4 regions of the Paenibacillus sp. FSL W8-0919 genome follow, and region 1 is predicted to be linked to each of the others. Evidence: riboswitches for the same ligand, from Rfam matches in the RefSeq annotation. Region 1 holds a riboswitch; each other region holds the start of a gene.

Region 1 (4,769 bases):
TGTCCAGTGTTTTCGCATTCGTCAAACACTAAGCATTGCCACCGGGTAACAATTGGACGGTTCGATGGTGTGAAAAGGAATATATTGCCATGGTTCCTGACTTTTTCCGCAACTTGAGCAAATGTATGATCCAGATTCTATTCTTTCAAAATTATGCCCTGTAGTTAAGATTAGACTTGCGCAAGCTACTGCTTTTTTGAGCGCTTTGGGAACCGACAGCGGTTGATCTGCATATTACCTATGAAAGGAGCGTGAGAGTCGTGGAGCAGGAAGAAAGACTAAGGGACTGGATGGAGAAGTATACGAACCGATTGTACAGGCTTGCGTATACCTTGACTCACAGCAAGGCCGAAGCCGATGACCGCGTCCAGGACGGATTCATCAAAGCATATTATGCGATGGGGACGTATGATCAGCTGCGAGATCCTTTTCCTTGGCTGGCGAAGATCGTCATAAACGAGTGCAAAATGGCAAAGCGACGAAGTTTTCGCGAGATCGTAACTAATCTTCTTCCCGAAAGATTGTCCGTTAGTACTGAGGAGACCGTTCTGCGTTTGGCAACGAGCAACGAGATGTATGAAGTGATTTTACGATTGCCGCTGATTATGCGCATTCCCATCGTCCTTCACTATTTTGAAGAGCTGAGCGTCCAGCAAATCGCAGACATTACCGGCGTGCCGACAGGAACGGTGAAATCTGGACTGGCACGAGGAAGAGCAAAACTTAACCGATCGCTAAAGGAGGCAGGAGTTCATGATCGACCAACAGATTCAGAATGCGAAACGATCCTATGAATCAATGGAGACCGATGTAGACCGTTTGATGGAGCGTGTCCGGTACAGTGTTAGCAGCGAGGATTGTACAGGCATGCTTCATAATAACCGCTCACAGCGGATTATCCGCCGCTTGTCGCTAGCCGCAGTCGGAACCCTTGTGGCCTGCGCAGTGATACTCGGCAGCGGCTTCGTCTCCCCTATTATGGCATCCGTACTACAAGAAATACCGTTCGTAGGTTCTGTTTTCCAGCGTCAGGAGCTGCACCAGTACGTTCGCGAAACAGCCTTGAAAACAGCTTCTGAAAATGGAATGACGGCGCAAGTCTTGCAAGCTGTGAGCGACAACGGGATTACGCTGCAAATTCAAGAGGTGATGTATGACGGTGATCGTCTCTCCATCGGTTATATACAACAGGTTGAGGATGGATTCTCCGGTAGGCATGGTTTCATAGACGGAATCAAATTCAAAATTGACGGCAAGCCATACGCAGACCGTGTCGGTGGCAGCGGTCCTCTACCTATTGATAGCCAAACAGGAATTGGACAAATCAGCTTGCTGCCATTCAAACAGAAGTTACCGGATGAATTCGAACTAACGATCGAGGTAGCAAACGTGGACGGAGTTAAAGGTCATTGGGATTTTTCAATTCCCATTAAAAAGACCGTTTCCGGAACGAAATCATGGATGCCGATGAGGAGTGCAACGGATGGAGAAACCACCCTGCTGATTAAGAAAATAGGCTTTAAATCCGGTACGGGTACGATGGACGTGGAGCTAGTATACAGGCGGCCGGCAGCTAAAGCGCAAGATCCCATGTATGATATCCTAGCTATTACTGATACTGGAATGGAGTTCAAACCTTATGAGATGGTAGGAGATGGCTACGTGGAAGACGATACACATATTCAATTAGGAATCTTTCAATTTAAAGTACCCTTTGTTACGCCAAAGTCCATTACGTTCCGTCCGTATTTGCGCGGGGATGTGCCGGTATATGGAATTAGAGTGCCGATGAAGCATGAACCGTCGACCGATCATCCTCTAATTATTCCTCAAGGGGAATTAGGCCGCCTGTTAGTGACGAAAGTGGAACGCTTAAAAGATAAGACGATCGTACATTACCGGAAAGAAGTCACTGACCCCCTTCAGCAAACCGAGTTGATCCTCGAGGATTTGGAAGGCAAGTACAATTTTTACCCATGGGACATGTACATCATTCCTTCCGAGGAAACGAAGACGAGGTTAATTGATGCCAAAAATAATGCTTACGTAACCGAATTCCCGGCCTTAAATTCGGATCAACAGCCAGTCTTTGTCACCCATGAATACAAAAAACCTATTTTCCTGAAAGAGCTCGAAATGACAATACCGCTTCAATAAAGTAAGCATAGGTCAATTGATGGCATTTGCGGAAATAAAAATTCAACTTCTTTTCTGGAATAAGGGGGTTAGGGGGTTATATCTACCGAGTATTGCAGCAAACACGGAAACGTTTGACACCACCGCCAAACCTATGTACAGTAATAGTCAATAGAATAGGAAGTCCACTAGGGGAGCCGTCAGCGGCTGAGACAAGAGCGTATCTTGGACCCTTTGAACCTGATCTAGTTCGTACTAGCGTAGGAAAGTGGAGCCTTCACGGATAGAGTCCTTTTTGCGCCTGCTTCTGCCGGGCAAGAGGACTATTGCTGAAGCCGCTCCGTTTTTCGGGGCGGCTTTGTTTGTCATGCTCCGAAGAACGTAAATTTTCTGCATCTTCGTTGCCCAGCACGATAGCGCACGAGTACGAGCTAGCAGCATGCAAGGTTGCCATATGCCGTGCATAAAGGGTTGGCCGAGTACATAAAGGGTTGCCGGATATACACATGTAGCCGGGTACAACGGCTGCCGGATCTGCAAAGGTTCCCGGATGCAACCGTTGCCGATATGAAAAAGATGCGGGGTATGCGAAGGTTGCGGGACATACAATAGATACTTGGCTGCCAATGCCCGGATTACCGGGATTGCCGGGTCGCTAGGAGGACTTCCTGCTCTTCATTTCAAGATGGAGGTGGGGATAACAATGACGTTTACCCAAGAGCTTCGCCAGCAGGCGGACGGAATTTTCGAGGCGATTATAAACCATCCCTTCGTGCGGGGAATTGCCGCCGGGAAGCTGGACAGCGACCAGCTGATTCACTACGTGAAGCAGGACTTCGAGTATTTGAATGCCTACATTCGCATTTATGGCATCGCCATATCCAAGTGCACGAGCCGGGAGGATATGGCGGCGTTTAACGAACAGATTGCGTTTATCCTCAACAGCGAGGTGCATCCGCATCAAAATTTCTGCTCGGTCGCGGGAGTGAACTATGAGCAGCTCCAGGGCTACCCTCTTGCACCGTCTGCGCACCACTATATCCGTCACATGCTGACCGTTGCGCATGAGGGAACCCTCGGCGAAATTATGGCGGTCCTGCTTCCTTGTCCGTGGACGTATTATGAGATCGGCCGCAGACTGCTGGATGAAGTTAAGCCGGATCGCACCCATCCGTTCCATGAATGGATTCATTTTTACGGGAATCGAGGGGAGGATGCGGCAGGGAAGTTCCTTGGCCGTGTGGATGCGTGGGCGGAAGGAGCGACGATGAAGGAGCGCGAGCGGATGCGCGAGCATTTCATGCTGAGCTGCCAGCTGGAGTATATGTTCTGGGACATGGCTTACAAGCAGGAGGAATGGCCCGTGCCGTTCCAGCCGTTGGTCAATGCCAAGGGGTATGGGCGCTGAGCATTTGAGTTATGGGACAGACAGGGGTTACGAAAGGTCATGCATTTTGAGAATGAATCAGAATTCGGGTTGAGATGAGATTATGGGTTTCATATGTCGTATGTCATATGCCAAAAACCAAGAAAAGAATGGGAAAGGATGATGGCAATGAGCGGAAATACATGGGATTCGGAGCTTGCGGGGCTTTTAACGAAGGTGCAGCAGCAGAAGCCTCTTGTCCATAACATGACCAATGTGGTGGTTACGAATTTTACGGCCAACGGCTTATACGCGCTGGGCGCGTCGCCGGTAATGGCATTTTCCCCCGACGAGGTGGCGGATATGGCCCAAATTGCCGGAGCGCTCGTGCTCAACATCGGCACGCTGTCCCGCGAACAAGTGGATGCGATGATCATTGCCGGGCAATCCGCCAATACGCATCGCGTCCCGGTTCTCCTCGATCCGGTAGGAGCGGGGGCCACGCCGTTTCGGACCGATTCGGCCCTGCGGATCATGCGTGAAGTGAAGGTTTCCCTGGTGCGGGGCAATGCGGCCGAGGTTGCCAATCTGATCGGCGAAGTCCGGGTGATCAAGGGGGTCGATGCAGACGACTCTGCGTCCGGCGGGAACTTGGAGCTGGCGCTGCGGGCTGCACAGCGGCTAAATACGGTGGTGGCCATTACGGGAGAGGAGGACGTGATCAGCGATGGTGTTTCGGCGCGAATCATTCGCGGCGGGCATGCGATGCTGACGAAAGTAACCGGGGCGGGCTGCCTGCTCACGTCCGTGCTCGGGGCCTTCGCCGCTGTGGAGCCGGATTTGCTGCTCGCGGGAACGGCTGGCCTTGCCTTCTATGGGGCAGCAGCCGCCCGCGCGGCCGAGCAAACGGCCGGACTCGGGCCGGGCAGCTTCCAGATCGCCTTCCTGGATGAGCTTGCAAAGCTCCACTCCGGTTCGCTCGAAGGGCACGCGTCGGTCCGCGAAGCGGACATCCTGACGGAAGGGAGCGTGTCCCGATGACAGACGCGCGGATTCCGAGAGCGCTGACGATTGCCGGGTCCGACAGCGGGGGCGGCGCAGGTATTCAAGCGGATCTGAAGACGTTCCAGGAGCTGGGCGTATTCGGCATGTCGGCATTGACTGCAGTAACGGTGCAGAATACATTGGGCGTCCATGGCGTCTATCCGCTCCCGCCGGAAGCGGCGGCGGAGCAGATCGAGGCGGTGGGCGGCGATATCGGCGTGGA
Region 2 (4,769 bases), on a different contig from region 1:
GACTTGGGAGATGATGCTCGGACTCCCGGCTTTCACCAGCGCATCATGCATGCGCTCCACGATACGGAGCAGCTCGGGCAGCTCGCCTTCCATCGTTGTTTCCAAAGCATGGACCTCGTATTTGACGCCGGAATCCTGGATTACCTTAATGGCTTCATCCACATAAGGGATGCTGTCTCCGCCGTCCGGCGTACGCGGAATGACTTGAATGCTCAGCAGTGTATTCGCCATGAGTCAATCGTCCTTTCGTATATGGGTTCTCATTTGCACGGCCGTTAAGCCTCATGCCGATGAGCCGCGAAGCAGCATTGCAATGCTGCGGGGAGTGCTTCTCCTATTTGTCAGGCAAAAACTCATTCGTAAACGCGCGCTCCGCGTCCAATTCCTTCTCCAGCAGCTTGCGCTCAAACATCCAGTCGGCATATCCGGACCAAACCTCGGCCTTCTGCTCGCCCCAGCGCGGCGCGTCATCTTGATAGCGCGGGCTGAGCCACTTCTGGCTTTCCAGCACCAGCTCGGCATCCAGGTCGGGAACTGCCTTCGACAGCAGTGCCGCGGCATCTTCCGGATGGTCTATCGCATATTGATAGCCTTTGGACGTTGCGCGCATGAACGCTTTGACAAGCTCCGGGTCATCCGCGATCAGCTTCTCGTTCGTTACGATGACCGGCGTATAATAATCCAGCTGTTCGGAATAATCCTTCACGTAGATCATGTCCAGCGGCTCGCCGCGAAGCTGGGCTTCAATGCCTGTCCAGGCATAGTAGATCCAGGCGAAATCAATATCCCGCTTAACCGCCGTAAAATAATCGGCGTCTCCGATGTTCACGATGTTGACCTTGTTCACATCGGCTCCATCGATCTCCATGATCGATTTCATGACGGCTTCCTCAATCGGAGAGCCCCAGCCTCCGTAGGATTTTCCTTCAAAATCGGAGGCCTTCTGGATGCCCCGATCCTTCGGTGCAGCGAATCCGGACGTATTATGCTGAATGATGGCTGCGATCGAAACCAGCGGCAGCCCCTGTGTCCGGGCGAGCGTTACGCCCTCCTGATAGCTGATGCCGAACGGTACGTTGCCGGAAGCGACCATCGCATCGGTTCCCCCGGAGCCCGGCTGTACGATTTGCACGTTCAGCCCTTCCTCCTCATAATATCCGAGCTCCTTGGCTGCATATAATCCGGTGTGGTTCGTGTTCGCCGACCAGTCCAGCATCAATTGGACATCGCGGAGCTTGGCCGGCTGTTCTCCTTCTCCGGCAGTCTCTTGTTTGCCGGGCGCGCTTCCGCCGTTCTGGCCGCTTGCCCCGCAGCCGGAAGCGACCAGAAGCAGGACGCAGGCGAGCAGCAGAGAGAGCCATGTACGTTGTTTCATCGTGTTTCTCCTCTCCTTATATGTCTTCCATTTTCCGTATTAACTTCATAACAACAACAAAAAACGCCCCGATCGTATCGGAGCGCATGACGGCGTAAGTATATACTACGGCTTATGAACAGCCGCAATCCTATGGCTTCCTACGCTGGCATTACCCAGATCAGGTATAAGGGTCAGTATCTCTATGGGATACACTCTCAGCCGGCCGATTCCAGCTCCCCCGGTATTTATGAAGTTACGGGTTATACTTCCGTTATTATAGACCTACCGGAAGCACCTGTCCAGTACGGGAACGCCCCATGCCTGAAGGCGATTTTCTACGTTCGTATAGGTCGCCGGGGTGAGTGGCTGTCCAGGCATGGAAGACCCGAATGATCCAGGCGACCCATAGGAGTCTCTATATGCGGGCGGGCAACCTTAGACCTGGCCTGTTAGCGCTGGAAAAATTCAATCCATTCGCCTTCCGGACCGTGCACGAAGAAATAGCGGTAGCCGTTGGGCAGCGTGACGATTTCCTCATCCAGATGCGGAACGTCCAGCTCCTTCACCCGTGCATATTCCGCTTCAATGTCGTCCGTGCTGACGGCAAAGTGATGCACCGTTCCCTCCGCAGGAAGGGAGTCGCTGTATCCTTGAATCAGCTCGACCTCGGTTTCATCGCTGCCGTTAAAGCCGAGGAAAGCCAGCTGGATGACACCGTTCGTGTGCGTCAGACGGTCCTTGAGCTCAAGGCCGACCACCTTCGTATAGAAAGCGATCGTTGCTTCCAGATCCCTTACGACAATGCCTACATGGTCCAATCGTCTTTGTCCCATTTTACAAGAACCCCTTCCATGAAACTATGCTAGGATATAAAACCAAAGATACGTTGATATGAAAGAATAATACTACATAAACCCCATGTGTCAAGTGGGGATTGAGTGACTACAATCCCGGGACAATTCCGCAAATAACGATTCTACGCGGCCTATATGCCTATAAATATCCAGTTGTTGGGCGCTTCTTTCTTTACTTTTCCTCGGGCTAAAAGTATGATTGGATATGGAAACGCTTTAATTCGAAAGACCTATTCATCATGAATGACCAAGCCTACCTTTTGTTTCAGGGAGGGATATGAATGAGCCCGGGTCCATCCGATTCCATATATATTCGGCTCGCGATTGGATACGCATTGATCCAATGGATATTGGCCCTGTGGATGCCGGACGCTTTATTGCTTCACCGCATCTTAGCCATTATGGCTCCGATAGCCGCATTCGCGTATTTGATCGGGGTGATTGGCAGTCGGTATGAGCAAGGCCATCTTCGCAGATTTTGGCTTCTGATTGCAGCCGGATTGGCCGGCGATGCAATAGGGCGCATCCTGTATGCGGGTGATGAATGGATTGGAGGGGTGTTTGGCGGATCCATCCGGCTGGCGGAACTGTTCTGGAGCTTGGAAGCTCTATTGTTCGCCGGTGCCCTGATTTACCTGTTCAGACGAGTGCAGGGTCCGCTGCGGGGCGCTCGGTTTACCCTGGACATCATCATTGTTGCGATTACCTTGATGACGGTGGGGTGGGAGTATCTCATTAAGCCGGAGATGGAGAGCGGGACGGATACCGTCTGGAGGTCGGCCGGAGGAGCGATGCTCTATCCGCTGTGCGGAATCGTACTGATGTTCTTTACGCTGGTCGTGTATTTTAACACTAAGCAGCTGCACAAGCGGGCGGTCATCTTCCTGTGCCTTGGTGGAAGCGCATTTGCGCTCGGGGATGTCCTTCGGATCTTTCTTGATAGTTTCATGAACATCGGAGCAGGCCTATATGTATATCCGCTGCACAGCCTCTCTGCATGCTTTATAGGCTTTGCGGGTGGACAAACGCTGCCTCGAAGGGGGAGGAGATCCCTATCCGAGAAGAAGCCGTGGCCGGCAGGAACCTTGATCGTACGATATTTGCTGCCCTACAGCGTCCTTGGCGGAATGTTTGCCCTGATGGCCCATCGGTTCGGGGGATGGAGCGGTCTATTTACCGGCTTGACCCTCTGCTTCATTCTCATTTTGATCAGGCAAATCCTGATCCAGGTCGAGAATGACCGCTTGTTCGAAAGGCTGCATGTCAGCCTGCAGAAGAGTGAATCGCTCGCGCACCGCGACGATTTGACGGGCCTGTATAACCGTCGTTATTTTAACGCCAGGCTTTCGGAAGCTTTGGGCGAAGCAGATCGGGCCGGTTTCCGTGTCGGACTGCTGTATATGGACTTGAACCGTTTTAAGCGCGTGAATGACAAGTATGGGCACCGAGCGGGGGATTTGCTGATCCAGAAGGTGGCGCAGCGCCTCCATTCGCTGGAGTCAAAGGGCGTAATCGTATCCCGGCTCGGCGGCGATGAATTTACGGTTATGCTGTATCCGGCCGGAGAGGATCAGGAGCTGATCTGGATGGCGGAGGAGATCTGGACGCTGCTGAGCGAGCCCTATGAGCTGGAAGGAACCGAAATTTACACCTCGCCGAGCATCGGGATTGCGGTTTACCCCGATCATGCCAAGGATGACCAGGAGCTGATCGGCCGTGCGGATACGGCGATGTATGCGGCGAAGGAGCGGCATGCCCGGTGGCATTTTGACGTAGAGCAGACCATGCTGCTGCAGCTTCTTCATAAGAAAGCGGATTAAAAGGTGCGATTCCTTTGTCAGATCGTCGAAAGTCAGTTGTTATCGGCAATTCTTGTCGATTTTTGCTATATCAAGAGTCGCTTTAACATAGATATTACGCATTTGCAGTAAAATTAGGTCATAAGTTTGATAGAAATCCATAAAATGCAAAGAAATCATATTCTAAATGCCGATAAAGCATAGTGAGAGCTTGCTTGCCAAGGAGGACGAACATGATTTGCGACAATTGCAGCACCTTTGAAGCGATTGAGGACCAAGGAAGAACCGTTCATATGAAGCCTGCTCGGCAAGAGCTTGTGCGCTTGCTTGCACAGAACGGCTACACGGTGCAGGAACACAATGAGAGTTGTGCTGTGAACTATAAGGAACGTTCCGATCTGATCTCCATTATGGAGTGTCTGCAATCCCTTCCGCGAAATCTATGTGATGAGCTGTCCTTCTGTGTCACTGGAGGGGAAGCTCCGAAGACCCGGCATATTTGGACGCCGATGCAGAGGTTTGAGCTGCAGATGGAGCACTATGATATGGTGAACGTTATATTACATAAAGAATTTACGAGCTATATGCAGCCGATCGTGGATCCGTCCGAGCATATTGTTGCCTATGAATTTCTGCTGCGTCCGCTCAAAGGCGGGATCCCGTTTAAGCCCCATGAGCTGTTCGAAACGGCACGCAAGACCGGTTTGCAGGTTTTTCTGGATCAAGCGGCCAGAACGTCTGCGATTGAAACCAGCGCAC
Region 3 (4,769 bases), on a different contig from region 1:
GAACAGGGAGCAGACGAGAAGCAGCTTCACCACCGGATTTGCCCGGTGCAGCCACGTGATGCGGACCGGATTCCATATATTCATGACCTCACCTCCGCGTACGGTCTGCCGGAAGATTCCTTGTTGTCCTCACGGGCGCCAAATTCCTTGGCTTCGTCCTCCGCCCTCATTGGCGGATAACCGTTCTCCTGGAAGCCGGGAGCTCTCCTTGCCGCCAGCCTGGGCGATGCCATCCTGGAGACCAGCTGCCCTTGACGGATCTCCCAAATATGGGTGGCCGCCTGCTCGGCGATTCGCATCTCGTGGGTAACCATCACGATCGCCGTCCCGGCCTGGCGCAGCCGTTCGCACATCTCCAGAATCGCAAAGGTATTCCGTGCATCCTGGCCAAACGTAGGCTCATCCAGCAGCAGCACCGCCGGCTGTCTGGCCATGGCTGTGGCCACGCTGAGGCGGCGTTTCTGGCCCGTGGATAGCTGGTATGGATGCCGGCTCTCCTTGCCGTCTAGTCCGAATCGCTCTAGCGTCCGGCGGGCCTGCTCAGCCGCCTCATCCGCGGACATGCCGTCCACCAGCAAGGAGTACGCCACCTCATCCGTAACGCGCTCCGTCACGAATTGCAGCTCGGGATTCTGAAATACGAATCCGATTCGGCGGAGCATCCGTTCCCTTTGTTTGCGGTTTCGTCTTCCTTTCCCTAACGGAACCTCCCCCCCGCCGAGGAGGTACATGCCTTCCGCATTCAGCAGCCCCATCAGGCTCAGAAGCAGCGAGCTCTTCCCCGCTCCGTTCGGCCCGACAATCGCAATAAAATCGCCCGGATACACCTCCGCCCCTTGGACGGTAATAACGGCTTTGTCCCACCGCTTGCCTGAGAACTGGGCCAGCTGAACGGCAGGCTTGCTCTGTTCTGCCGACGTAAAGTCGGCTCCGGTAAGCCGTCCGGACTCCTCAACGGAATGGAGTCGTTCCCGGTTCTGTAGCCGAGCGGCTTTTCCCAAATCCCTGGCGAAGGAGTCATCCTGGCGGGATCCGCCGGAGGAGGTTCCAAGCGGTGCAAACACCTCCATGCCGGATGGGGACACTGCATAATCGTCCCATACGCCGGGATACCAGATGCCGAATTCCTTCAGCTCCCGCGAATAGCGGGCGAATACGTCGGCCGGCGTGCCTTCACCCAGAATCGTCCCATCCGGGCCAAAAAGCACGACCCGGTCTGCATATTCAGCCATTTCTTCAATCCGGTGCTCCACGATGATCAAGGTGCGCCCTGCGGACACAGCCTTCACCGCCGTCCAGATTTGCTCGCGGCCCTCGGGATCGAGCAGCGCCGACGGTTCATCCAGCAGCAGCACCTCCGGCTCCAGCAATAGGGCAGAAGCCAGTGCAAGACGCTGCTTCATCCCTTGCGATAAATGCGCGATTTTGACATGGAGCGACTCCAGCTCCAAGCCGACGGCTTGCAGCGCTGCCTGCATCCGCTCTTCCATCTGCTCCCGTGGAACGCATTGGTTTTCCAGGACGAATGCCAGCTCCTCGTCGACGAACGGCATGCAGAACTGGGTGTCCGGATCCTGGAACACATATCCCCAGGAAACGGGAAGCTTCTGCGCCTGGCATTTCATCGGCACCTCCGTCGCCCGGGGAATCATCCCGCTCAGCACCTGAAGAAGCGTCGATTTGCCGCAGCCGCTTGGACCCAGCAGCAGCACCTTTTCTCCGCGGGCGGCGGAGAACGAAAGATCTTTAAACATCAGCCGCTCCTCGCCCGGGTATTTAAGGCGCAGCCCTTCTACATAAAGCGCCGGTTCCTCCTGCGGATCATTAGGCGCATCCACCGTGTTTACGAAGTGTACGCCCGTTTGCATTTTAGACATGGCGCGAATCGTCCAGCGCCTCATATTCTTTTTGCGATGCCGGACGCAGCAGGGAGGTTACGCCGGTACGCTCCAGCGCTTTGGCGAGGACGAGCATCAGAAGGCCTGCAATGACGGCGCCGCTGAAGATCCGCATGCCGTATTTCGCCAGGAACATCCAGGTCTGAAGATCGTCCGTGTAGCTGTAGAAGAAATCAAGGAGCATCGAGCCGACGGCGGCAGCGGCCCCCGCCAGAGCCACCGTGAAGGCAGAAGAGCTGCGGTAGCGGGTTGCGGCAAATACGAGCTCGGCCCCCAAGCCTTGAATCAAGCCGTACATCAGGAGCGTAAGCCCCCACCCGCTGCCGAACAGCACTTCGACATGCGCGGCTGCAACCTCTGCAATGATCGCCACGCCAGGTTTCCGGATCAGCAGATAGGCCAGCGTCGCCGCGGCAAACCACATGCCATACAGCAATTCGTCCGCTTCGAAAAAGAGCGGCTTCAGCAGGTTGTATACCGATCCCCAAAAGTGATACACCACGCCCAGCACCAGCGATACAAGCACCGTCACCAAAATATCGCTCAGTCTAAGCCCTTTTCTCGGCTGAGCCCCCATTATGCCTTGCCTCATCGTTTCCATCGTACAATTACCCCTCTCCATCGCAATTTTTTAAAAGTGGAAAAAAATCACAACAAAAAACCGTCTGGAAACGCGCAGACGGAAATTAGGCCCTAATATGAGCAGGGTCGGATATTCTCTACGCTGGCATTACCCAGTTCAGATTAACGGTCAACAGCGGATAGCAGCTGCAATCTCAGCCTGATTCACTCAAGCACCCGTATTCCCTATTCGGTTTTATGTTAACTTTAAAATACACAGCCTTTCCTGATTTGGCAAGGGTCTTTTTTTCTTCAAGGCCTGTTTGTTGATTTCCAGCCGATTCTATGTCAATATCAGAGTGATTGCTTTTCAAGCATCATCGATAGCTTAGGTCTTTGCACAAAAAAGGAGAATAACATGGCCAAACGATTGCTGCGTCTGATGACAGAGCTCTCCTCCCGAAAGTGGTTGTCCCATTTGGTGGGGCAGTTCTCCCACAGCCGGTTGAGCCGTCATCTGATCCCTGCATTTATTCGAATATACCAAATCCCGGCGCATGAAGCGGAGAAAGAGCTGCATGAATACCGCTCGCTCAATGAATTCTTCTCCCGCCGATTAAAGCTCGGCCTGCGGGCCATAGATACGACCGCCGACGCGATGGTGAGCCCGGTTGATGCGACGATTACCGCCATGGGCACCATCGATACCGGCACCATCCTCAACGTCAAGGGACAGGATTACACCATTGAAGAGCTGCTTGCGCAGTCTCCGAGAATCGAGAATTATGTGAACGGTTACGCGTTCGTCTTATATTTAAGCCCGACGGATTACCATCGCATTCACGCCCCCGTTACCGGCGTGCAGATCGAGCGGGAGCACCTCAAGGGCAAGGTGTATCCCGTCAACGATTTTGCCATGACCCATATCCGGTCGGTGCTTAGCCGCAACGAAAGGCTCATTACCTATATCAAGCATGACTTCGGTGAGGTTGCCGTGGTCAAGGTCGGAGCATTGAACGTAAGCAGCATCCGTTATGCCGACGAGAACGTGACGAAATGGCAGATCGGGGATGAGCTTGCATACTTCGAATTCGGCTCAACCGTCGTGCTGTTGACCGAGAGCGGCACCTTTACCCCCCGGGGAGATCTTACCCTCGGGACGACGGTTAAAATGGGCGAGCTGCTCGGCATCCTCCATCCGCCCGCAGACAAGAAGCAGAAGCGGGATGCGTGCTTGGAGAAGGAGCTGTGTACGGAAAAATAAGAACGTCCTTGCGGATGCCTTCATTCATGACCGCAATGACTCCCGTTGCGTCCCTATCGAACAAGGACAATGTTAGACCTTATTCTCTTCCCAATAGCCGGACGATCAGCCGCTGAAAGAAGCGGTCGGGCAGCCATGCCTTGATCCGCCCGGTCAGCCGGGTGCTGCGGGGAAGCCGGTACCGGAAGCTCGGATGCTTCATACCGGCGATTCGAGCCACCAACCTTGCAACCTCGAGCGGATCCCCGCTCTTTTTGGCGGTCCGTTCGGAGTACGCCAATACCCGCTTCAGCATCCCGCTGTATGGCGAACCCTCCCTCACCTTCAACTCCCCGAAGCTCTTCCTCCAGATCGGCGTGCCGTAAGCGCCGGGCTGCACCAGCACCACATCGATGCCTAGAGGCATCAATTCCATGGCGAGACTTTCGCCAAGGCCTTCAACGGCAAATTTGGAAGCGGCATACGGGCCGTACCCCGGAAAGCCAACAACGCCGCTGATGCTGCTGATCAGAATCATTTTGGATTTACCGGTCCGCCGCATCAACGGCAGCATGCTTTGCGTCACGGAGACGGTTCCGATCACATTGGTCTCGAGCTGTCGTCTCCACTCGCTGAGCGGCACCTCTTCCACGAATCCGCCGACCGCGATGCCTGCGTTATTCACCAGCACATCCAGGCGCCCGAGCTCCTGCTCCACGGAGCGTGCAGCTGCCTGTACCTGCTCTTCGCTGCAAATATCCAGCTCGATCACTCGAATCCGCTCAGCCACACCGAACTTCGCCGCCTGCTGCAGGAGCTCCCCGGCTGCCTCCGGCCTTCGCATCCCGGCTGCGACATCATACCCGCCTTTCGCCAGCTCGATGCTGATCAGCAGTCCGAAGCCGCTGGATGCGCCTGTCACCAGAGCTGTCTTTTGATTCGCCGCTTTCATAAACTCCATCCCCCCAGCTTTTTCAATCATGCAGTCGCCAGTTCCCTGCTTGGCCTTATACCTTGCCGCAACTCGAAAACCTCTTATAAACCGCTTCCGAATATCCGTAAACTGA
Region 4 (4,769 bases), on a different contig from region 1:
GGTAAAATCTCCTTTGGCAATTTTGGCGGAGACGCTGGAGATTTCGGAGAACGTGCTCGTAAGCGCTCTCTCAATGACACGGGAAAGTGGATAAGTGAGTCCGATTAGCACCGCAACAAGTACGATACCAATGACCGCTTTGCCTACGAGTATAAAGGCGATCAGCATTGGAAGCGCGAACAAGGCGGCAATGAGATAACAGGCTGCTGTGATTTTTTGAGCGATCGGGAGTCTGTTGAACCATGCCATACGAATGAATCCTCCTCAAGCTATATAGGATATTTTTACCATGATTATATCATCGTGCGACAAAAGTAGATACAAGGAATTACAAAATTTTCAATCAGGTGAGTCTAAAGACCCTGAATGAAACCCGGAAGATTCTGATCTAATGTTATCCTCGTACAGAACTCGTGAAAAAGAGAGCGGATTTGTGAACGCTTATGCGCTACAAACCCGCTCCAACGATTGTCTATTTCTCTGCCCGGAACAATGCGGAGGCCAAATATTCGGTGTTATCGAGAATCATGCGGTCATGCTTGAAGACCGTCTCCCAGAGTGCAAGGTCGAGCAATATTCCTTTATCCCGCTGCTCATAGGCATCCAGATGGCGTGTCTGTTCCTCCTTCAACTTCTCGTTGAAATGATTGTATTCCAGCACCTCGGCCTGCTTGAAGCCGCTGCCCAGCAGCGCATCGCGCCATTTCTCCCGGTCCATGAGGCGGGGGATGCCGAAGAAGGCAAGCAGCTCGTTGAGCTGCGGTTCAGGCATGCTCTTATCCAGAATCAGCTCCCTGTCCATTAAAATTCCGCCGGCATCCAGAACGCGGTAATATTCCGGAATGGAGCGCGACGTATCGGTGAAGACGGTGACCGACTCGGCCAGAATGACATCGAATTGATTGTCCGGAAAAGGCAGCGAGCATACGTCTGCCTGAAGAAATTCCACATCACTGCCCATCGCCGCTGCTCTTGCTTTTGCTTTTGTAATCATATGCTCATTCAGATCAATGGCCGTCACTTGGTAGCCTAGGCCGGCTAGGTGACAGGCCGTTCGGCCGGTTCCGCAGCCAACCTCCAGAATTCGGCTGCTCGGCCTGATAGGGTACGAATTCAGCATTCTCAGAGTGGCCTCGAATCCCCCGGGGTGGGCGCTGCCCATCCCTAATTTGGACAGCATGTTAATGTAATTCATCGAATGGATCCCTACTTTCGTTATCTGCATAAGGATATTTGTTTATTTACCATATGATTGAGGTACGTTTGGGGTTTTCGCTGAATTTACTATTTTGAGCCCTTTTTTTGAAGATATGAGCGGTTTGGGGGAAATACGCATGAAGATGGAGCCGATTCAGGCCGCAAGGAAGGTCGTGTCGGAACAATATCCGGATTGTCTGCTGGCTGTACTGGGGGGCAGTGCTTCCAGGGGAGAGCATAACGAGCACTCAGACCTTGACGTGATCATTGTAGAGAGAGAAGGCGAAGGGCTGAGGAGAAGGACGATTGAAGCTGCCGGCTGGATCGTAGAGCTGTTTATTTTATCTAGCTCCGGCTATCGCGAAGATTTTGACGCAGGCATCGTTGCGGCGAATCCGACGTTGCAGCGGATCATGGCTGAAGGCGTTGTTCTCTGCTCGCTACCGGAAGGGGAAGCCATTCGCGGGGAGGCCCAGGCTGATCTGGATTACGGCCCGCTGCCATTAACGATGTCCGATATTGACGCAGCCCGGTACATGATCACCGAATACATGATGGATCTTAAGCAGGCCAAAGGGGACGGGGAAGCCTGGTTTACCGTTCAAAAAATATCGACTTTGCTCTGCGAGTTTGTCCTGAGGGTGAACCGGCAATGGACGGGGGAAGGGAAGACGCTGTTCCGGCTGGTCTCCGGCTTCGATCCGCATTTTAGCGAGCGGTTGGTGCAAGCGCTGGAGGCGATGTACCGTACCCGGCAATCGCATCAGCTCATGAAGCTGTGCGAGCAGGTTTTGCTCCCTTACGGAGGCCAGCTGCTTGTCGGATATGAAGAATAAGGCCATCGGCTGGGGGAAAAGACAAGCGGTACAGCTGCCGTGACCGTCGTTCTTTCCGGCTCATACCTTAATATGTGATGACATCACGTATTTCAATAAATCCAGGAGGGATCGTCATGAGCGGAGCATATGGTGGAGATGTTTGGGGCACATCAACGGGTATTATACTGGTTCTCTTTATCCTGCTCGTAATCATCTCGCTTGCTTGGGTTTAATTCATCAAGGATACGCGGTGGATAGCACAAGGACTCGGCATATCGCCGGGTCCTTGTCTGCTTAAGCGTGCATATTATACGCTATTCTGCTTTGGCGATGGACTGTGCGCGGAGACGACAGCGGTCATCACGAGGTGGCTGGTATCTGTCTGGATGGCATGCTTGAACGCATCCTCGAGGGATTCGAATACGCGAGTGAGCGTTCCGTCGAGACGGCTTGCGTAATGGACGCTGCCCCCGAAGGTTCCCTTTTCCTTGGCGCGCTGCACTTCTCCGTAGATAATATCCATATAATGCTCGGTTCCGAGCGGATACAAGGCGAACTGGCAGGCGGTTTCAATATCCGCGTGTGGTCCAAGCTCGCTGTTTAACACCCCGGAATCCTCAGACATATAGACATCCGCATCCGTATCGCCTGGGCAGCCGATGGAGTAGGTCCCATTAAAGACTGTATGTACGCCGGAAGCTGCCGCATGGGCGAATATCGCACGGGTAACGTCAAATACGTGCTCGGCACGTCCGCGAACACAAGTACTGACATCATCGGTATGAATCCATACCTTATCCGTATGCACAGACTCCAACGCCCCCACAATCACTTCGACGAAGCGGTCCGTCATCGGAAATACCGAGAACCGGCAGCCAACAATCCGGCTGGTTCCGCATGCTAACTCATTCATTGTAGATTCCTCCTGCAGCATAAATTTGAGAATGCAAAATAACGCAAAAAACCGCACCCTAAGGGATAAGTGCGGCGATGTCTACGCGAAAAATACATAAACATGAACGCTACACTTCCCCACGCTAGCATGACCTAGATCGGGTAGTAAGGGTTAACGGCGGTCCTGCCGTTTCTCAGCACAAGGCACCCCTAGTACAGCAACACAAGATATGAAATTTTGCTTAGATGCCGGCCGGTCCAAGCTTTCGAAAGAGGGCGGCTTCTTACTTGGTAATTGTAACGTCTCGGCATCGAAAAAACAATGTCACTGCAGCAAAAAACCGCCATGAGGAGCTTTAATAGGCTTCCTGATGGCGGCTCTTGGTCTTGTTTCGCTTACTTGTAAACTTTCACGCGATCTTCAAGCGGAGCAAATTCCTTGTCCCCTGGCTCAGCAGCCGGCTTGCCGAATGGCATTTGTGCAATCAGCTTCCAGTTTTCAGGAATGTTCCATTCAGCTTTTACTTTTTCGTCGATCAGCGGGTTGTAATGCTGCAGGGAAGCACCCAGTCCTTCGGCTTCCAGCATTGTCCAAACGACGAGCTGAAGCATGCCGTTCGACTGATTCGCCCATACCGGGAAGTTGTCGGCATAGAGCGCAAAGTTTTGCTGAAGCCCTGCGATGACATCGTTGTCCTCGAAGAACAGCACGGTGCCATAGCCTGCGCGGAAAGAGGCCATTTTCTCAGCGGTGGATTTGAATGCTTGCTCGTCGCCCACCACTTCCTTCAGAATGCCTTCCGTAATATTCCACAGCTTGTCATGCTGCTCACCAAGCAGAACGACCGCGCGTGCGCTTTGGGAGTTGAAGGAAGAAGGCGTGTATTTCACGGCATCTTTCACGATTTCTTGGATACGCTCATCGGAGATGACGGAATCCTTGCTGATCGCATAGTAGGAACGGCGATTTTTAAGTGCGGTAAGGAAGTCTTTAGACATGTTGATAAACCCTCCTGAGTCATGGTTTGGATTGCATACGCCTGATAAAAAGATGTCCTATCATTCAAGCAAATATGCATTAAGGTGATCGCTGAAATATGTTGAATTATTATTCCTTAACAACTTACTAATTGTAAGAAATAATACTTCCGTTAGTATGTTATTATATCACATTGGTCATTGTCAACCCTGTGATTGAGAATTTATAGATGAAATACCCCGTGATTGGGAGCTAAAACAGGGGAAGGGATTTTTTATTTCCTATTTATAAGAGAGGGCGAGGAGAACAATGGAAGGATTGAGGACAACAACGGCTAATTTCTGCCAAGCTTCATATTATGAACAATTGATGAACAAATCATGCAAAGATTAATAATTTAATTGAGTTTGATTCTCAATTATACTTGTCGGTTGAGAATGAGGGTGATATAATGCTTATCAGAACGTAATTGATAATCAATCTCAATGAGAATGATAACTGAATTACGAGCTGACGAAATGATTTAGAGACATATGCATAGAAGGAAGAGCCATGAAGATCATTTACTTAGCCGCAGCCGTTGTGGCGCTTTCCATCGTCTCCTTATTTATCGGAGTCAAGGATATTTCGCCGCTGGACTTATTCTCCATGACGGAACAACAACAGCATATTATGCTCGTCAGCCGCTTGCCGCGTCTAGTCAGTCTAATTCTGGCGGGAGTCAGCATGAGTATCTGCGGATTGATCATGCAGCAGCTTAGCCGCAACAAATTCGTATCGCCGACAACGGCGGGAACCATGGATTCCGCAAGACTGGGAATTCTCGTTGCGATGCTCGTATTCACGACAAGCGGACCGCTTGTGAAAATGCTGGTGGCTTT

Evidence for each region. A riboswitch is a leader RNA that binds a small molecule or an ion and turns the genes downstream of it on or off. The one in region 1 is predicted to bind thiamine pyrophosphate.
Region 2: another riboswitch for thiamine pyrophosphate. It lies ahead of NST44_RS02555 (ABC transporter substrate-binding protein); the one in region 1 lies ahead of tenA (thiaminase II).
Region 3: another riboswitch for thiamine pyrophosphate. It lies ahead of NST44_RS10250 (ECF transporter S component); the one in region 1 lies ahead of tenA (thiaminase II).
Region 4: another riboswitch for thiamine pyrophosphate. It lies ahead of NST44_RS15375 (YkoF family thiamine/hydroxymethylpyrimidine-binding protein); the one in region 1 lies ahead of tenA (thiaminase II).

Annotation. Positions count from the first base shown of each region.
Region 1 is NZ_JBBOPV010000002.1:53,932-58,700, reverse strand. Features, by position in the region: gene NST44_RS30500 (RNA polymerase sigma factor) at 261-794, shown strand; gene NST44_RS30495 (DUF4179 domain-containing protein) at 754-2,157, shown strand; TPP riboswitch at 2,317-2,420, shown strand; gene tenA (thiaminase II) at 2,840-3,544, shown strand; gene thiM (hydroxyethylthiazole kinase) at 3,692-4,543, shown strand; gene thiD (bifunctional hydroxymethylpyrimidine kinase/phosphomethylpyrimidine kinase) at 4,540-4,769, shown strand, end outside.
Region 2 is NZ_JBBOPV010000001.1:600,818-605,586, reverse strand. Features, by position in the region: gene NST44_RS02560 (thiamine-binding protein) at 1-231, opposite strand, end outside; gene NST44_RS02555 (ABC transporter substrate-binding protein) at 335-1,375, opposite strand; TPP riboswitch at 1,496-1,607, opposite strand; gene NST44_RS02550 (VOC family protein) at 1,807-2,190, opposite strand; gene NST44_RS02545 (diguanylate cyclase domain-containing protein) at 2,493-4,031, shown strand; gene NST44_RS02540 (EAL domain-containing protein) at 4,244-4,769, shown strand, end outside.
Region 3 is NZ_JBBOPV010000001.1:2,318,201-2,322,969, reverse strand. Features, by position in the region: gene NST44_RS10260 (energy-coupling factor transporter transmembrane component T family protein) at 1-84, opposite strand, end outside; gene NST44_RS10255 (ABC transporter ATP-binding protein) at 81-1,877, opposite strand; gene NST44_RS10250 (ECF transporter S component) at 1,870-2,490, opposite strand; TPP riboswitch at 2,598-2,710, opposite strand; gene asd (archaetidylserine decarboxylase) at 2,878-3,723, shown strand; gene NST44_RS10240 (SDR family oxidoreductase) at 3,803-4,654, opposite strand.
Region 4 is NZ_JBBOPV010000001.1:3,401,502-3,406,270, forward strand. Features, by position in the region: gene NST44_RS15355 (methyl-accepting chemotaxis protein) at 1-249, opposite strand, end outside; gene NST44_RS15360 (class I SAM-dependent methyltransferase) at 473-1,195, opposite strand; gene NST44_RS15365 (nucleotidyltransferase domain-containing protein) at 1,335-2,033, shown strand; gene NST44_RS15370 (sporulation protein YjcZ) at 2,150-2,248, shown strand; gene NST44_RS15375 (YkoF family thiamine/hydroxymethylpyrimidine-binding protein) at 2,323-2,928, opposite strand; TPP riboswitch at 3,028-3,131, opposite strand; gene NST44_RS15380 (nitroreductase family protein) at 3,306-3,908, opposite strand; gene NST44_RS15385 (ABC transporter permease) at 4,441-4,769, shown strand, end outside.